One region of the Litoribacterium kuwaitense genome, then DNA from elsewhere that is predicted to be linked to it. Evidence: a T-box and tRNA genes for the amino acid it is inferred to sense, from the RefSeq annotation. Region 1 holds a T-box; the other holds one or more tRNA genes.
What was found. A T-box is a leader RNA that pairs with one kind of tRNA and senses whether it is charged. The one in region 1 lies ahead of G4V62_RS11190 (valine--tRNA ligase), so its partner is inferred to be a tRNA-Val.
Positions count from the first base shown of each region.

Region 1 (7,876 bases):
AGACAAAAGCCGAAAAAGATCCCTACAATCACGGCTGAAAATGCGGAAAAAACATTTCTTTCCCGTAAAAGGCCTTGCCCTGCTTAAGTTTAGAAAAGACAGCTTTTCGACGGTTTTTTCGTAAGTTTTCTTTTCAGCATTAAAGTTAGGTAATACCCAGTCCATAGCCTTACTCTCGATCACTAACTCCTCTCGCTTCTCTTCCTTTACATGAGTATGAGGATGAGAGGTTTGCCCCCATTGTTTCTCATCATGAACAATGGCGTGGCGTGCAGGTTTTCCGTTCACAAGTACAGCGATTTCCTCATTTTTTTTCCGTTCAACACGTGACCTCCTGTCCAACTGATTCTTTACTGTCTAGTATATTTTCGTAGAATCAAAAAAAGAACAACAACTCACGATAGAGTTGATGTTCATAGCATGTAGACATAGACTTTTTTAGGCTTCATTTCAACCTTCATATATTGCACTTGACGACGCTCATTAGCCGAGTTGAGAAGGTAAACAAAGACGTGAATAGAACCTGAGAGGACTAGAGGCAACACGCCACGGATAAAAAAACAACAAATAGACAATTCTTTTTTTATTAAAACCTATTTAGGAACCAGCAACGAGCCACTTCATCATTGTATCACCCCAAAACAAAATGAGGATCGTCGCTCCTGAAATGAAGGGGGCAAAAGGAATGGCTTCTCCTCTTTTAAGACGGCCTGCCAAACGAAAAATGATTCCAAATAGCGCACCTAATAAAGAAGCGAGAAACAGAATGAGTAGTGTCTCTTTCCATCCTGCTACAAAACCAATGACTAGAAACAGCTTGACATCTCCGACACCCATTCCGCCACGACTGACCAACATAATAAAAAACAAAACACCGAAGCCAACACCAGCACCAATCATCGATGCAGACCAACTCGTTTCCGGATGTAAAATGTGGATGACCATTAATAGACCACCGGATACGAGAAGAATATTGTTTGGGATCTTCATATAATAAACGTCTGCAACTGAGACCATATGTAAAAGGGCAATAAGGAGTAAGGCGACTGCCGTATCCCATTGAAACCCAAAAATAGCAATCGCCAAGCCAAACAAGAGAGATGTGCCTATCTCTGTCAAAGGTAAAATGCTTGAAATCGTGTCCCCGCAGTGGCGACAGCGCCCTTTCTGACATGCGTAGGACACGATTGGCAAAAGTTCATACCAGCTTAGTTGGATAGAGCACATATCACAATGAGAACGCGGGGTAATAATGCTCATCGACTGCGGCACACGCTGGCCTACAAGGGTGAAAAAAGAGCCTGCAATCAAGCCGATCAGCATAAAACACCCAATCCAAAAGGCTTCCATGTGCCGAGTCCTCCTTTAAGACACCGTCAACTAAAATACGTACGTACTTCTTGAATAAACGACAATGAGCCTGTGATGACGATAGGTATATCTTCCTGCAGCCATGCCTCTAAAGTCTTCTGCCAAGAATCAGTGACGCTCACATCACGACCTTTTTTATACCTCTGACAATCGACTACTGTCCAGGCGCGCGGATGGGCAAAAGGGGCCAGCGTAACGTCAGCATGCGAATGCTCCAGAACGTCTAGCATCTCCACAATATTTTTATCTTGAAAAGCGCCAAACAGAATATGAGCAAATTGATTTTTGAGCCGCGCTTGCACCGTTACGCATAGCGCTTTAATCGCCGCCGGATTATGGGCGCCATCCATGATGACAAGCGGATTTTTAGTGATCACCTCAAACCGCCCCGGCCACGTCACCTCTTCTAAGCCAGTGTCGACTGCTTCTACAGGGATAGAAAACTGTATCCTCGACAACACATTGATCGCTTTCAAGACGAGGGCAGCATTATGAGCCTGATAACCGCCGTATAAGCCTACATTCCACGATGAGTCATTGGCGACAATGCTACCTTCCCTGTCATTAAACGTGAAGGAGATACCCTTACTATCGTATGTAAGGTCGTCATATGAAAAATGTTCTCCTATTTGATAGTAAGGACTGTGATTTGCAATTGCTTTCTCTTGAATGGCATGTATGGCGTGATCGTCAAGAGCACCGGAAATCACAGGGCATTTCGGCTTAATAATGCCTGCTTTTTCTCTTGCAATGTCAGAAAGCGTTGTACCTAAAATGGCTTCATGATCCATTCCGACACTCGTAATTATTGTTAACATTGGCTGAACGATATTGGTCATGTCAAGTCTGCCGCCTAACCCCGCTTCAACGAGAAGGATGTCAGGTTTTAATGCTCTCGACCATAAAAAGAAAACGAGGGCGAGCATTTCGTATTCGGTCGGTTCACCAACATCATCCCAAGTTTGTGCTTGCGCGATGTTTTCTGCTTCAGCAACGTACGTGCTAAAATCCGCTTCCGAAATTGGATGCTGATTGATACAAAGCTGATCGCGATACTCCATTAAAGCTGGTGAGCTCATTGTGCCAACGGTATATCCTGCGTTTTCGAGAACACTCGCTAACATACGCAAAGTGGAGCCTTTTCCATTCGTTCCGGCGATATGAACAATTGGAACGCTATTTTCTGGGTGATCCGCCGCCTTAGCAAGGCGAAGCATTCGGTCGAGTCCGGGCTTTATCCCGAATGCTCCTCTGCCTTGGATCAATGCCAGCGCTTGTTGATAGGTCATTGGTGTTCCTTTAATTCCGAAATTCGTCCAGCAACGACCGCTCTTTTCTCTTTATAATCGACGGCTTTCTTCCGCTCCTCTTCAACAACAGCGGCTGGCGCCTTGCTCACAAATTTCTCGTTCGCAAGCTTCGCATCGACACGCGCGACCTCTTTATCAAGCTTCGCCAATTCGCTCTCTAAACGCTCCACCTCGGCTTGGATGTCAATGAGCCCTTCGATTGGAATAAACAGCTCCACGCCTGTTAACACAGCCGACATCGCCTTATCCGACCCTTCAGCCTTGTGATCAATCGTCAATTCTTCCGTTTGGCAAAAATGCTTTAAATAGGCGGATTGTGTTTTAAGTTCTTCAGCAATCTCGCTCGTTTTCGTTTTTACAATCAGCTTAATCGGTCTTGACATCGGTGCATTAACCTCGGCGCGAATATTACGCACAGCACGAATGATGTCCATAATGCGAACCATTTGCCTAGATCCATCCTCATCAGCGACAACATCACTTGGTTTAGGCCATTCGGCAATCACGATGCTGTCTCCTTCATGGGGGAGGTGCTGCCAAATTTCTTCGGTAATAAAAGGCATATATGGATGGAGCAAGCGCATTGTCTGATCAAGGACATACGCAAGTACGGAGCGAGCCTGATTTTTTGCGACTTCATCTTCGCCATACAACGGAAGCTTTGCCATTTCAATATACCAGTCACAAACGTCGTCCCAGATAAAATTGTACAGCGCGCGTCCTGCTTCGCCAAACTCGTATTTATCAAAATTGCGGGTGACGGACACAATTGTTTCGTTTAGACGATTTAAAATCCATCGGTCCGCGATCGACGGCGCTTTTTCAATGTCAATCTCTTCATACGTAAAGCCTTCCATATTCATCATCGCAAAGCGTGATGCGTTCCAAATTTTATTAGCGAAATTCCACGTTGACTCGACTTTTTCCATCGAAAAGCGCAAATCTTGCCCTGGTGTTCCTCCTGTTAACAAAAAGTACCGCAATGCATCCGCACCGTACTGATCAATTACTTCCATCGGATCAATACCATTACCGAGCGACTTGCTCATTTTTCGACCTTGCTCATCTCTCACAAGACCATGTAACAATACGTCTTTAAATGGGCGCGTTCCTGTAAATTCGATACTTTGGAAAATCATGCGGGATACCCAGAAGAATATTATATCGTACCCAGTGACGAGCACATCTGTCGGGAAGTATCGTTTGTAATCCGCTGCATTCTCATCAGGCCAGCCCATCGTGGAGAACGGCCAGAGCGCTGAAGAAAACCATGTGTCTAGGACGTCGACATCTTGTGTCCATTGGTCAATGTTTTCCGGCGCCTCTTCACCAACATACACTTCGCCTGTTTCGTTATGATACCAGGCTGGAATTTGATGCCCCCACCATAGCTGTCTAGAAATACACCAATCACGAAGATTTTCAATCCACCGCATATATGTGTTTTCAAAACGCTGAGGAACAAAATTCACTTTTTCACTCTCATTACGCTGCAAATCGATCGATTGCTTGGCGAGCGGCGCCATTTTTACGAACCATTGTGTCGATAAATAAGGCTCCACTACTGCTCCGCTTCGCTCAGAATGCCCAACCGAATGCGCGTGGTCTTCAATGTGAAAAAGTACGCCTTGCGCTTGCAAATCTTTAACGATATTTTTTCGGCACTCAAAACGATCCTGACCTTGATAAACACCAGCATTCTCATTCATCGACCCATCTTCGTTCATGACAAGTACACGTGGCAAATTGTGGCGGTCTCCAACCTCAAAGTCATTCGGGTCATGAGCTGGCGTAATTTTCACGGCACCGGAACCGAATTCACGATCGACATAATCGTCGGCCACAATTGGAATTTCACGCTCAACAATCGGCAACATTACCGTTTTACCAATAAGATGCTTGTAACGCTCATCATCAGGGTGTACTGCGACTGCTGTATCTCCGAGCATCGTTTCAGGACGCGTTGTAGCAATCTCAATAAACCCACTGCCATCGGTTAATGGATACTTCATATGATAGAAATGCCCATTCACATCTTTATATTCAACTTCAATATCCGACAAGGCCGTTTTTGTGTCAGGATCCCAGTTAATGATATACTCCCCGCGATAAATGAGCCCCTTCTTATAAAGATCAACAAAAACTTTTCGTACGGCTTTGGACAAGCCTTCATCCATCGTAAAACGTTCTCTCGTGTAGTCAAGACCAAGGCCTAGCTTCTCCCATTGTGCTCGGATGTGCTCAGCGTACTCCTCTTTCCACGCCATCGTTCGCTCAATGAAGCGCTCACGCCCAAGTTCATAGCGGCTTGTACCTTCCTCTTTCAGCTGCGCTTCAACCTTTGCTTGCGTCGAGATTCCGGCGTGATCCGTCCCTGGCAGCCACAAAACATCGTATCCTTGCATCCGCTTCGCCCGCGTCAACAAATCCTGCAATGTTGTATCCCACGCGTGCCCGAGATGAAGCTTACCAGTCACGTTCGGCGGAGGAATGACTACCGCATACGGCTCTTTCTCCACTTCTCCCTTTGCTTCAAAATATCCATTTTTCACCCAATGCTCATACCATTTCTGCTCAACCCCCTGCGGATCATACTTCTTAGGCAATTGCGCTTGTTCTGTCATTTTTTACTGACCTCCACCATTTTTTATTCAACAAAAAACTTCTCTCTCCAAAAAGGACGACAGAAGTTTGGTCGCGGTACCACCTTTATTTACGCTTTACTTGATAAAGCGCACGCTCATTCGGGATAACGGCCCTTGTACCGGTTTCTCCTACTTTAAGATTCAAAGAAACAGCTCGAGGAGGACTTCAAAGCATCTGCCTGGAACGCTCACAGCCTAAAGGCGTTCCTCTCTGAAGAAGCAGGGTGACTTTTACTCATTCCTGTCATAGCTTTGCTTTATTATATGTAAAATGTAGAGAACGGGTCAAGTGGTTATGCATATTCTAAATAGAAAGCTGACGCTTTCACTTCAGAGTCGTCGTTAATTCACCCGTCTAAAGCTGCGGAAAATTGACCTGATGACCAAACAACTCTTCGTCAAAAAGGGATTGACTTTAAAAATATGCTTCGATCGACAAGCATAAAGGAGCGATTGTAATGAAGCGTTTCTCACGCTATCGCATGCCGCCTTGGGTAAGAAAATGCTGCTTTGTCATGGAAGCATGCATTGTCCCTTTGGTGATTTTTCAACTGTTGCGCACCCTGCTTTTCCCAACTCCGCTCGACATTTTACTGCTCGGTCTTCTTATCGGACTCTTGCTCGCCTTCCATTTGAAATGGATTTAACCTATGGCTTGCCAACGCTACGATCCCTCGGTATGATGTCTCCATGATAGAAAAAGGAGAACCGTTTAGTGAATACTCAATCAATCGATTTTTTAACCCCTTACTATAAGAGAACAACCGATCGTAGCGATGGCCGTCATCTCTTGGCGATGCAAGAACTTTTCACCGCCTTCGAACTGTCTGTTGACGATTTTGACATCGTGCAAATTGCTGGTTCGTGTGGAAAGGGTTCAACCGCCCATTATTTGTCCGCAATGCTCGACGCCACGGATGTCCCGCACGGACTGTTTACGGGACCGCACCTTGAAGCTTACGAGGAACGAATGCAAATAAACGGTGTACCAATTCCACCAATCGCATTAGATCAAATTTTATTGCACATGAAAAAACACTTCAAACAAACCCAATCAACAATGTTGGGCATATGCACTTAATGATCTTGGCAGCACTCATGTGGTTTAAACAGAACGGCATTCGTCTCGTTGTATTTGAAAATGGTGTCGGCGGACGGGCCGATCCTTCTAACATTTTAAATCCAATCATTGCATGCTTAACTGAAATGACCCTTGATCATCAAGACTTGCTCGGGCCAACGCTCGAGGACATCGTTGCCGACAAAGCTGCCATCGTTAAACAGACGACGCAAAAGCTGATCCTTGGCTCAGCGAATGCCGACGTGCGCAGGCTCGTACGGGATCATGTAGCAAACACCACCATCGTTGCACTTACGGAAGAATATACGATCTCAGGGTACAACGACCGGCTCAATTACCGGAGCGAGTACCACAATGTCGCAGAGCAGCCACTCCATACAACCGCATTATTTCAAAAGCAGAATGCTGGAACGGCGCTTGCTGCCTTAGAGGCTCTGATGGCATACAACGTTCCGATTCACTGGGAACGCGCCCTAAATGCATTGTCACACGTACAGATTCCTTGTCGCTATGAAAAGCGTACATTTCGTGATGGACTTGTCCTTATTGATGGAGCTCACAATCCATACGAAATGGAAACGCTCATGAAAGCGATGGCGCTGGACAAATTTATCCCTGATCGCGTCGTCTTATCACTGACCACAGGAAGATCGAGTCTAGATATGCTTAAGCCGCTTAGCCAGCTGAATGCTTCTTTCGATGTCATTGCGTCCCCGTTTAAAGAGCGTCGCATGCCAAAAGCTGAGATTCACCAAGCATTTACAGACCTCGGTCTTTCTTGGACGTATTACGATCACCTCGACCTTTTCTTGCAAACAAGCCCATTTAAAAAACAACAGACATTAATCACCGGCTCCTTATATCTTGCTGGCGTGTTACGCACCTACATCATCGATGCTGACAGAAAGCTGCATATCAAAACATAAACCGCAGTGACCAACTGCGGTTCAGTCTCTTAACTTCTGTCGTCCACTGTCTCGCTCGTCCTCTCAGTTAAGACTACATTTGAGACATCGTGACAAACAGGCTGATAATTAACGAGAGGCTGTCAAAAAGACATTAAAAAGGCTGTTTTGCCTTCAATCTGAGCGAGAATGCCAATTAGGTTATGAATATAAACGATATCCGCTTTATTTTTACTTCGCTCAGTTTCAGACAGGTCCACATAAGTTTTGTTTTACAATTGGGCGAGAATTATCGCCTCGTCTAAGCTTTGACATGAAGCCGGACAGTCCGTCGTCATTCCAATCCTTCTGTTTCGTCTCTTAACACGGCTTCTTCCTTTTCATTTTGCTGAGAGACGGTTTGCTCTAAAGCCTCTCTCCAGAGCTCATTTGCAGCAAAGCGAGCTTCAGCATTCATCATTCGCTGAACCCACACTTGCTCCTTGGACACGTTACGTTGTTCATATTGTTTGGCAACCTGCCACAAAGGCTGTCCATCCAATAAAACTGCTAAAATCAGCTTTT
Region 1 covers NZ_JAALFC010000020.1:16,498-24,373, forward strand. Annotated here, with positions in the region: gene G4V62_RS11180 (prepilin peptidase) at 598-1,350, opposite strand; gene G4V62_RS11185 (bifunctional folylpolyglutamate synthase/dihydrofolate synthase) at 1,377-2,660, opposite strand; gene G4V62_RS11190 (valine--tRNA ligase) at 2,657-5,305, opposite strand; T-box leader at 5,355-5,583, opposite strand; gene G4V62_RS11195 (YszA family small membrane protein) at 5,785-5,973, shown strand; gene G4V62_RS11200 (folylpolyglutamate synthase family protein) at 6,042-6,407, shown strand; gene G4V62_RS11205 (folylpolyglutamate synthase/dihydrofolate synthase family protein) at 6,398-7,333, shown strand; gene G4V62_RS11210 (hypothetical protein) at 7,647-7,876, opposite strand, start outside.

Region 2 (7,876 bases), on a different contig from region 1:
TTCACAGTATCTAATTCAGACAGCTGTTGAAAATGCAAATGTGAAATGCCTCCTGTGCCTGCAACGCCCAATCGAATGGTCATACGCTTCATCGCCCCTTTACATATCTTTTGGCAAAACGATGTCGACCTCTCGCTGTTGATCTGCAGAACGTAAAATCCCGTCAATAATCGCTTGGTTACGAATAATCTCTTTCGTCGGGATAGGTGCTTCTTTTCCTTCTTTCACTGCTACAGCAAAATCTCTCACTTTTTCATAGAAAATGTCTAGTCCGTGGTTAATAACAGGAACAGCCGACTCCGTATGATGCCCGAGCAAATCATGATATATCGTCATCGAACCGATGCCGCCATCCCAAACGCCGCTCCAAGGTCCTTGACCAGCAGGCTGAACCTTTAAGCCTGCATCAGTTCCTAGGAATAGGCCTGCGCCGAGGCTGTCCATATGCATCGCCCAAGAAATCTTAAAGTTAAGTACTTGACCTGTCTCAAAACGAATTAACGCTACACCAAAATCTTCCACTTCAAACTGATCGGCTTGTGGGTGATACTTCGGGTTTGTCCCAAAGTGATTAGAACCATAAGCAGAAACAGTCACCGGCTTTGGATAACCGAGTGCATTTAACGCGAAGTCAAGCGAGTAGCATCCAATATCAGCTAGAGCGCCGGCGCCCGCTAAATCTTTACGGATAAATGTACCACCTGGCATACCGCGACGACGTCCGCCACCTGTTTCCACGTAATACACGTGCCCGAGCTCTCCTGATTGTACAATACGATTTAACTCTTTCATGTTTGGATCATAACGAGGCTGAAATCCGATTGTTAATATCAATCCTGTTTCTCGTTCTACTTCAACCATTTCGATGGCTTGCTCTAATGTCACGCTCATTGGCTTCTCTACAAGCACATGCTTACCCGCTCTAAGCGCATCAATAGTCGTTTGATGGTGTGCAACATTTGGCGTACAAATACTAACACCATCAAGCTCTTCTTCCAATAGAGCTTCATGACCTGTAAACGCTTTCGCACCCTGGAGGTCATGCTGTTTAATAAATTCTTCAGCTTTTCCTTCAATAACGTCTGTTACAGCGACAATCTCAACATCAGACATTTTCTTGTATGCATTGACGTGTGCGCCCGCGATACCACCACTACCGATAATACCTATTTTAATTGTGTCACTCATACGATTGCTCCTTAAAAATGAATTTTTAGAAAACACAAATCAATATGGAACATATCAACTCAATTTCAACAACTAAACTATAAGGTATATCAAGTATATCGTCAAGAAGTATTTCCCCCATCAAACGCGAGGTTTTTTGTAGATTTCCCTTCAATAAGCGTATATGGAGATAAGAATTGAAACGCTTCCATCTTCTCTCCTTCAATCAATTGATATAACAACTCAACAGCTGTTTTTGCCATCGTCGCCTCATCTTGTTGGATATGAGTCACCGATGGTTCTCCATCAACATATGAAGACTTTGGGTAGTCAAAGCATATGCGCGGCTTGTCTAACTCTTCTTGATTCGCCAACCATTCTGCTACGACAAGCTCAACCCCGTGCTCACTTGAAATATATGCATCTCCCTCTACTTCATTCAATTTTTCAAGTAATTGCTCTGCATTGTGATAATGGTCTCCTTCAATAACCATCTGCTCTGCATTTGCTATTCCAAATTCTGCACACGCAGCTAAATAGCCCGCTAATCGTTGTTCCAAGGAAGCTGTTCCACGCGTAGGTGGTGTGACAAAAACGATCCGACGAAGCCCTCTTTCGAATAAATAGGCAACGGTTTCCTTCGCAGCCGCGAAGTTATCTGTATAAACACCTGGGATCGGGAGTCCAGGAAGATGTCGGTCAATAAAGACGATAGGAAACTGTTCAAGACTCAATCGAATAATCGGTTCATTATAATGCTGTCCGTTTACTGGCGTCATTAAAAGACCATCGACGCCTGCATCTAACGTTCGCTGAATAACAGCTGCTTCCTCCGCCAAAGACCCGTCAGTAGAAGCGATTAACACGACATCTCCACGCTGACGTACACTTTTTTCGACAAGCCGCAAAATTTCCAACCCATATGTATTGGCTACCCCTGGAACAACCATGCCAATTTTTCGGATAGGACGAGGGCTCGCATCCTTCTCCTCTGTCACATCAACAGGCTGGTCCTCTGCCAGTTGATTCTGCCATGCTACGTAAGAGCCTTTGCCTCTTTTTCGCACAATGACTTGTTGCTGCGCTAGCATATCTAATGCCCTCTTCGTCGTAATCCGACTGACATTAAAGGCTTCTGCTAATTCGATTTCCGACGGCACGCGGTCACCTGCCTGATAGAAGCCCAATTGGATTTGCGAGAGAATGCTATTATATATTTTCAAATACAAGGGCTCTTTCATCGGCGTTCTGACCTCACTTTATTTATAGTTATTATATTTACTTAAGCTTTTTCAGCATAATGTGGAAAAGGTGCATCACCGATGATTCCACGTTGGATATCTTCTGCCATTTTTTTAATTTCGAGCCTTTCTATAGGCGAAGGCTGCTTTCCTAGACAGCTCGCACGGTCTAATGACTGAGATCGTTCAGAGACTTGAAGATGCACTTTGACTTTTGCGAGAATTTCACTGCCATTAGCATCTTGATCAACAAGCATAAAAGCATACGTTTTTTTAGAATAAATGGCTTGTAATTGTGAAACAAGCGCGTGAACCCCGTCTTCTGTCACTGATTGCTCACTGACGTAGGGCCAGCCTAAGACGTTCGCTGCATCTCGAACAATTCCTGTTGCTGCTTGAAAGGGCAATTGAATGAGAAACAACCTTGGTACATCAAGCACTAATGAGGCGGCCGTATCCTCTGTTCTTTCAATTCCGTCAATGATCACGTCTAAGGCGGAGCCATACCCCGGCCAATTCTTCTCCACCGGCTTCCCAGCCTCAAGAGGCGACTCGACAAAATACGCCACCACTTTAGAAGGGATATTTTCTTGAGCGATGGTCCGTTCCTTATCATTCATGGAATGGAGTACAATGATTTCGCTAATCGATTGATCTTGAAAAAGTGTACCCCAACACTGTGCAGTCGGCTTTTTTAACCAACGAATGAACGATACCTTTGACATTACAGTTGATCGTTGGTCTGATAATGTTTGGGCAAGAAGCTTAAACGACTGCGAAACTTCACCAACAAGTATAACGACACAATGATGTTTATTTGTACGAGCTGTTTCCATAGTTAATGCATCTTATGTAACTGGCCCATCCGCCCAAGATGCACGCCACCCCCTAAATCAATTTTCATTCAAAACAAATAAGGAAAAGCCTGCCTACAACAGGCAGGTCTTCAAAGTGCAGACAATGGCTTTACAAGCTTTGTAACACTCTTTTATTAGAGGTCACTAAACAATTCTCACATGCATAACCAAGCTTTAAAACGCCTTATGAAATCGAGCAAAAACACGGATACCTATTCACAAGAGGACAAATAGCGAGAGCAATGACGAACGCAAGCATTTGCCAGAGTCCCTAATCTCCTTGACAAAATCCAGTCCGTTTTTATTGATTGGCTTTTTTTCCGTACAAAATAAGCGCTGCTGCCCCAATCACTCCTGAGTCTTGACTAAGTCCGGAAGGTACGATGACAGTTTCTCTTCCTCTAGGACCAAGTGCGCGCTCACTAACAAAAGCTTGAACTGCATCAAACAACGGTCGACCGACTTTCGTAACCCCACCGCCGATCACGATCTTTTCCGGATCTAAAATATTGATTAAGGAGACACAGCCGACACCGATTTTTTCAAAAATCATATTTACAAATTCCTGAAGCTGCTGGTCGCCTTCGTTTGCTCGTTGGAATACTTCCGCTGTCGTCACCGACTCACCGAGCAGCTTTGATGCGTGACGAGCAATCCCTGTCCCAGAAGCAATGTATTCGAAGCCGCCTTCGATTTCACCTTCACGCGATCCAAACGAAGGATCAATCACCATATGACCAATGTCACCTGCATTGCCGCTCTTCCCGGTAATTAACTGGCCATTCGCATAAATACCAGCGCCAATTCCCGTAGACACAGTCATGTATATAAAATTGTCGTTATCCTGCGCAGCTCCTACCCATTTTTCAGCCAATGTCGCAGCATTTGCATCATTTTCTAACGTGACAGGCACCGCAAAATGCTCTTTAAAACGTCCCGTCACTTCGATATCTCTCCACGCTGTTAAGTTTGGCGGATTAATGATCTTGCCTTCTCTTGAATCAAGAGGTCCCGGCGCCCCAATACCAATCCCACTTAACGCTTCAGCTGTTTTCCCTAACCCTTCCAACAAATGATGAATGGTCTGTGCCATGCGATCAATCATTTCATAAGGGGACACACTTTGATCAGTAGGAAGCACTTCCTTAGCTAATAAAGCCCCTTTGTCATCAACAATACCAATGGCAGTTTTTGTCCCGCCAATATCTACTCCTGCTGCGACGTTCATGTCTGTCATCCTTCCTCATTTCCTTTGATCTTCATTTATTTTACCAAAAGGAAGGGATGAGTTCTACGTCATTCAGCTTAGGTAAACATAAAATCATCCGTTTTCGAGAACAATCACATTAAAAAGGAGAATGATTTGTGTATCTTTCAAAGGAAGAGCAAGCTGCACTTAGTAAAGCCATTGACGATTTAAACGCTGGACTCGATACGTTTATCGAGCTTTATAATGATTCAGAAGAACAAGCACATTTTATGATTCCAAATGACGACGTTCGCCAATTGTATAAGCAAGCCATTCATTATGACGACCGCAATAGCGTCGATTACAAATTAAACCGCGTGCTCACAGAAGTGTTAAAGGCATTACTCCCAGACAAACCCGAAGCGTGAGGCAAAAAAATAAAAACTCTGTCAGCCTATCGCCAACAAAGTTTTGTTCATTATTTACGCATATGAAAATAAGCATTTAATTGCCCACGAAGCATATCTTCCCGCACAGTTTCTTTTTTTGCTTCATTTTTCTCTTTTCTGATCATTTCTTGACGAATTTCAAACGTCTGCACCCCGTCCTCAATTTGGTTAGCAATGTCCATCAGCCGTTCCACATCATCAAAAGAATACTTACGCGATCCTCGTGCAGACCGTTCTGGAAAAATGAGCTTTCGTTCTTCATAATAACGAATCTGCCTTTCAGATAAGCCTGTCAACTCTTTAACGACGCCAATCGAGATCACCTTTCGTTCTCGATAGGACGTGGGCTCATTTCCCATTCGACCTCACCTCTCGCCTTATCTTATTTGTTTAATTATATCGAATCATCATTTTAAGTATCGACTCCCTTGTAAGATAATCTAACATAAAAAAACACAAATCAACTGCGAAGATGTAAGAAAATATATCGAAGTTTTTTCCAACGACCTTTATTTTTTCTATTGACTTCTAATTTTCTACATAGTATACTATTTTTTGTCGAAACAAACCCAGATGTGATTCCGTAGCTCAGCTGGGAGAGCGCTACCTTGACAGGGTAGAGGTCGCTGGTTCGAGCCCAGTCGGAATCATCCAAAATACCTCCTTGCATAAATTGCAAGGAGGTATTTTCTGTTTCAAATTCATTTATAAATTCAATTTCCTTTGGAATCGCCAAGTTCGTTTCTCAACAAAATCAGCTAATTCGCTCTTCTTGATCTTTCTTCTCAATATCTTGTGCCTCAAGCTCCTCTTCTTTATCACGAAGTCGGTGAGCAAGTCGACTTGAGGCATTTGAAGCAATGCTTGCGACAAGGTCATCTAAAAATGTATGAACAGCTTCGTCTGTTTTCGTATCTAATTTTCCGATGATGCCAGGCTTATCTTTATCTAAATGACCATAGGTCGTCACCGCGATACTGCCGTAGCCAAAGACGGCCCCAAAGCCGATTGTTTCATCAATTCCGAACAACCCTTCATCAGACTCTACGATCGATTGCAGCGGCTCTGACAGCAGCTTCTTCTCAGCCAACCGGTCTAAATCAATCCCGACAAGCAAGGCATGCTGTATTTCCCGTTTTTCAAGGACGGCTTCCACACTTTCAACGCAGTCTTCCATAAGCAGATCGGCATTATATGGTGCTTGCATGTCATAAACAATATCCGCAATATCCTGCACAGTCACGCCTCTTTCTACTAGCATCGCTTTTGCTGCTCGTTCAATGTCTTTGCTATGCACACGATTTTGTTTTTTCATATAAAAAGACCCTCTCCTCTGAGCATTCTTTTCCCATCGCTCAGCTTTTTTCTTATAGCTTACACACAAATTTCGTTAAAACGCCAATCATTTGCTATACTATACATAATAGCATGACGTAACAGTTATGTTATTAAGATTATCGGTTTTGAATAGGAGGAACCTCTTTTGCAGTATGGCGTCGTACTTTTCCCATCAAAACGCATCCAGGATGAAGCCAATTCCTACAGAAAACGCTACGATCCTAGATATTCCCTTATCCCGCCACACATTACGATTAAGCCTGCTTTTGAACTTGAACAAGTGGACGATTTCAAAAAAATGCTCAAGCAGACCGTAGCCAGTCTTCCTCCGGTGGACATCCAGGTCAAAAAAGTCGGTACATTCAATCCGGTCAACAACGTCATCTATTTCAAAGTAGAAAAAAATGATACACTCCTACAATTGTATGAAGCATTAAAGCCCCATCCTTATCCTTCAGATGATGCGTATGCATTCGTACCGCACATTACAATTGGTCAAGAGCTTTCAAACGACGAATTGTTTGATGTATATGAAAGCTTACGTATGACATCTTTCGATTTTACTGAGAAAATCTACCGGGTCCATTTGTGTTATCAATTAGAGAATGGTTCTTGGTCCGTTGACGAGACATACCCACTTCAAGGAGATGTAAGAGATGAAGATTCAATGGGCCGCAAGTGAATCCGTACGAAACGATTGCTTTCTCATTCGAAAACACGTGTTTATTGAGGAGCAGCAAGTTCCGCAAGATGTGGAAATGGATGAACATGATGTAAACGCACTGCATGCCGTCTGTTATATAGATAATGCTCCGGTCGGCGCTGTACGACTTCGGGAAAAATCGCCCGGTGTTGGCAAAGTAGAGCGCCTCTGTGTATTAAAAAGCACGCGCGGCACAGGTGCAGGGCGTGAGCTGATGAATGCTGTAACCCAAATGGCGTCTCTAAATGGGTGGCACGCTATACATTTAAATGCTCAAGCGCATGCTGAGGATTTTTATTTAAAGCTTGGCTACCAAACTGTGTCTGAGCCGTTTTTAGAGGCGAATATTCCCCATGTAAAAATGGAAAGGTCTCTTTGAACTACTCACCACTTAGCTTCGCTTGAAGTGGGAGCTTCTCATTTCCACGACGAAAGCAACCTTTCGTCTCCTTTCGTCTCCATGAGCGTTACTTCGGGAAGTTCCTGCCCTAGATGTCCGACGATTCGGAGTTTCTTTCGTACCTTGGATATTTTACGCATGGAAGGATTTGCTTGGTTTTCGTATGATTAGTTTCTCCATGCAACCTCATACATCCAGTTTTCGAAGAACACTTCATGCTCTTATGATAACATGCTTTCGGTCAAGAACGTCTAAAGACGTACTTGACCGAAAGCCAATTCATCTCCATCTCATCGCTGAAGATGGAGACTTCTTGGCTAAAAACGTTAAACGTAAACATCCAGCCGGCCGCCTTGGCCGGTTATTTTACTTTCCCACGTTTTTATATCGGTTATTTGCGTACGTTTGTCAACAGTATTTCCCTCTGCTTGCCAAGAAAAATCTTCTTCAGCAGTGACCGCGCGAACAGGCTGAACACGCAAAACCCCTTTTTCTACTCGCTCCGGTGCTAACCGATCAGCATACCATTGAT
Region 2 covers NZ_JAALFC010000034.1:18,339-26,214, forward strand. Annotated here, with positions in the region: gene G4V62_RS14730 (Gfo/Idh/MocA family protein) at 1-83, opposite strand, end outside; gene G4V62_RS14735 (Gfo/Idh/MocA family protein) at 100-1,188, opposite strand; gene G4V62_RS14740 (GntR family transcriptional regulator) at 1,290-2,390, opposite strand; gene G4V62_RS14745 (hypothetical protein) at 2,450-3,244, opposite strand; gene G4V62_RS14750 (ROK family protein) at 3,567-4,502, opposite strand; gene G4V62_RS14755 (atypical membrane-integrating protein (Mistic protein)) at 4,631-4,882, shown strand; gene G4V62_RS14760 (MerR family transcriptional regulator) at 4,933-5,262, opposite strand; tRNA gene G4V62_RS14765 (tRNA-Val) at 5,481-5,553, shown strand; gene G4V62_RS14770 (phosphatidylglycerophosphatase A family protein) at 5,658-6,218, opposite strand; gene G4V62_RS14775 (2'-5' RNA ligase family protein) at 6,387-6,923, shown strand; gene G4V62_RS14780 (GNAT family N-acetyltransferase) at 6,898-7,323, shown strand; gene G4V62_RS14785 (hypothetical protein) at 7,671-7,876, opposite strand, start outside.
Region 2: it encodes a tRNA-Val, which carries the amino acid that the T-box ahead of G4V62_RS11190 (valine--tRNA ligase) is inferred to sense. The anticodon was not compared.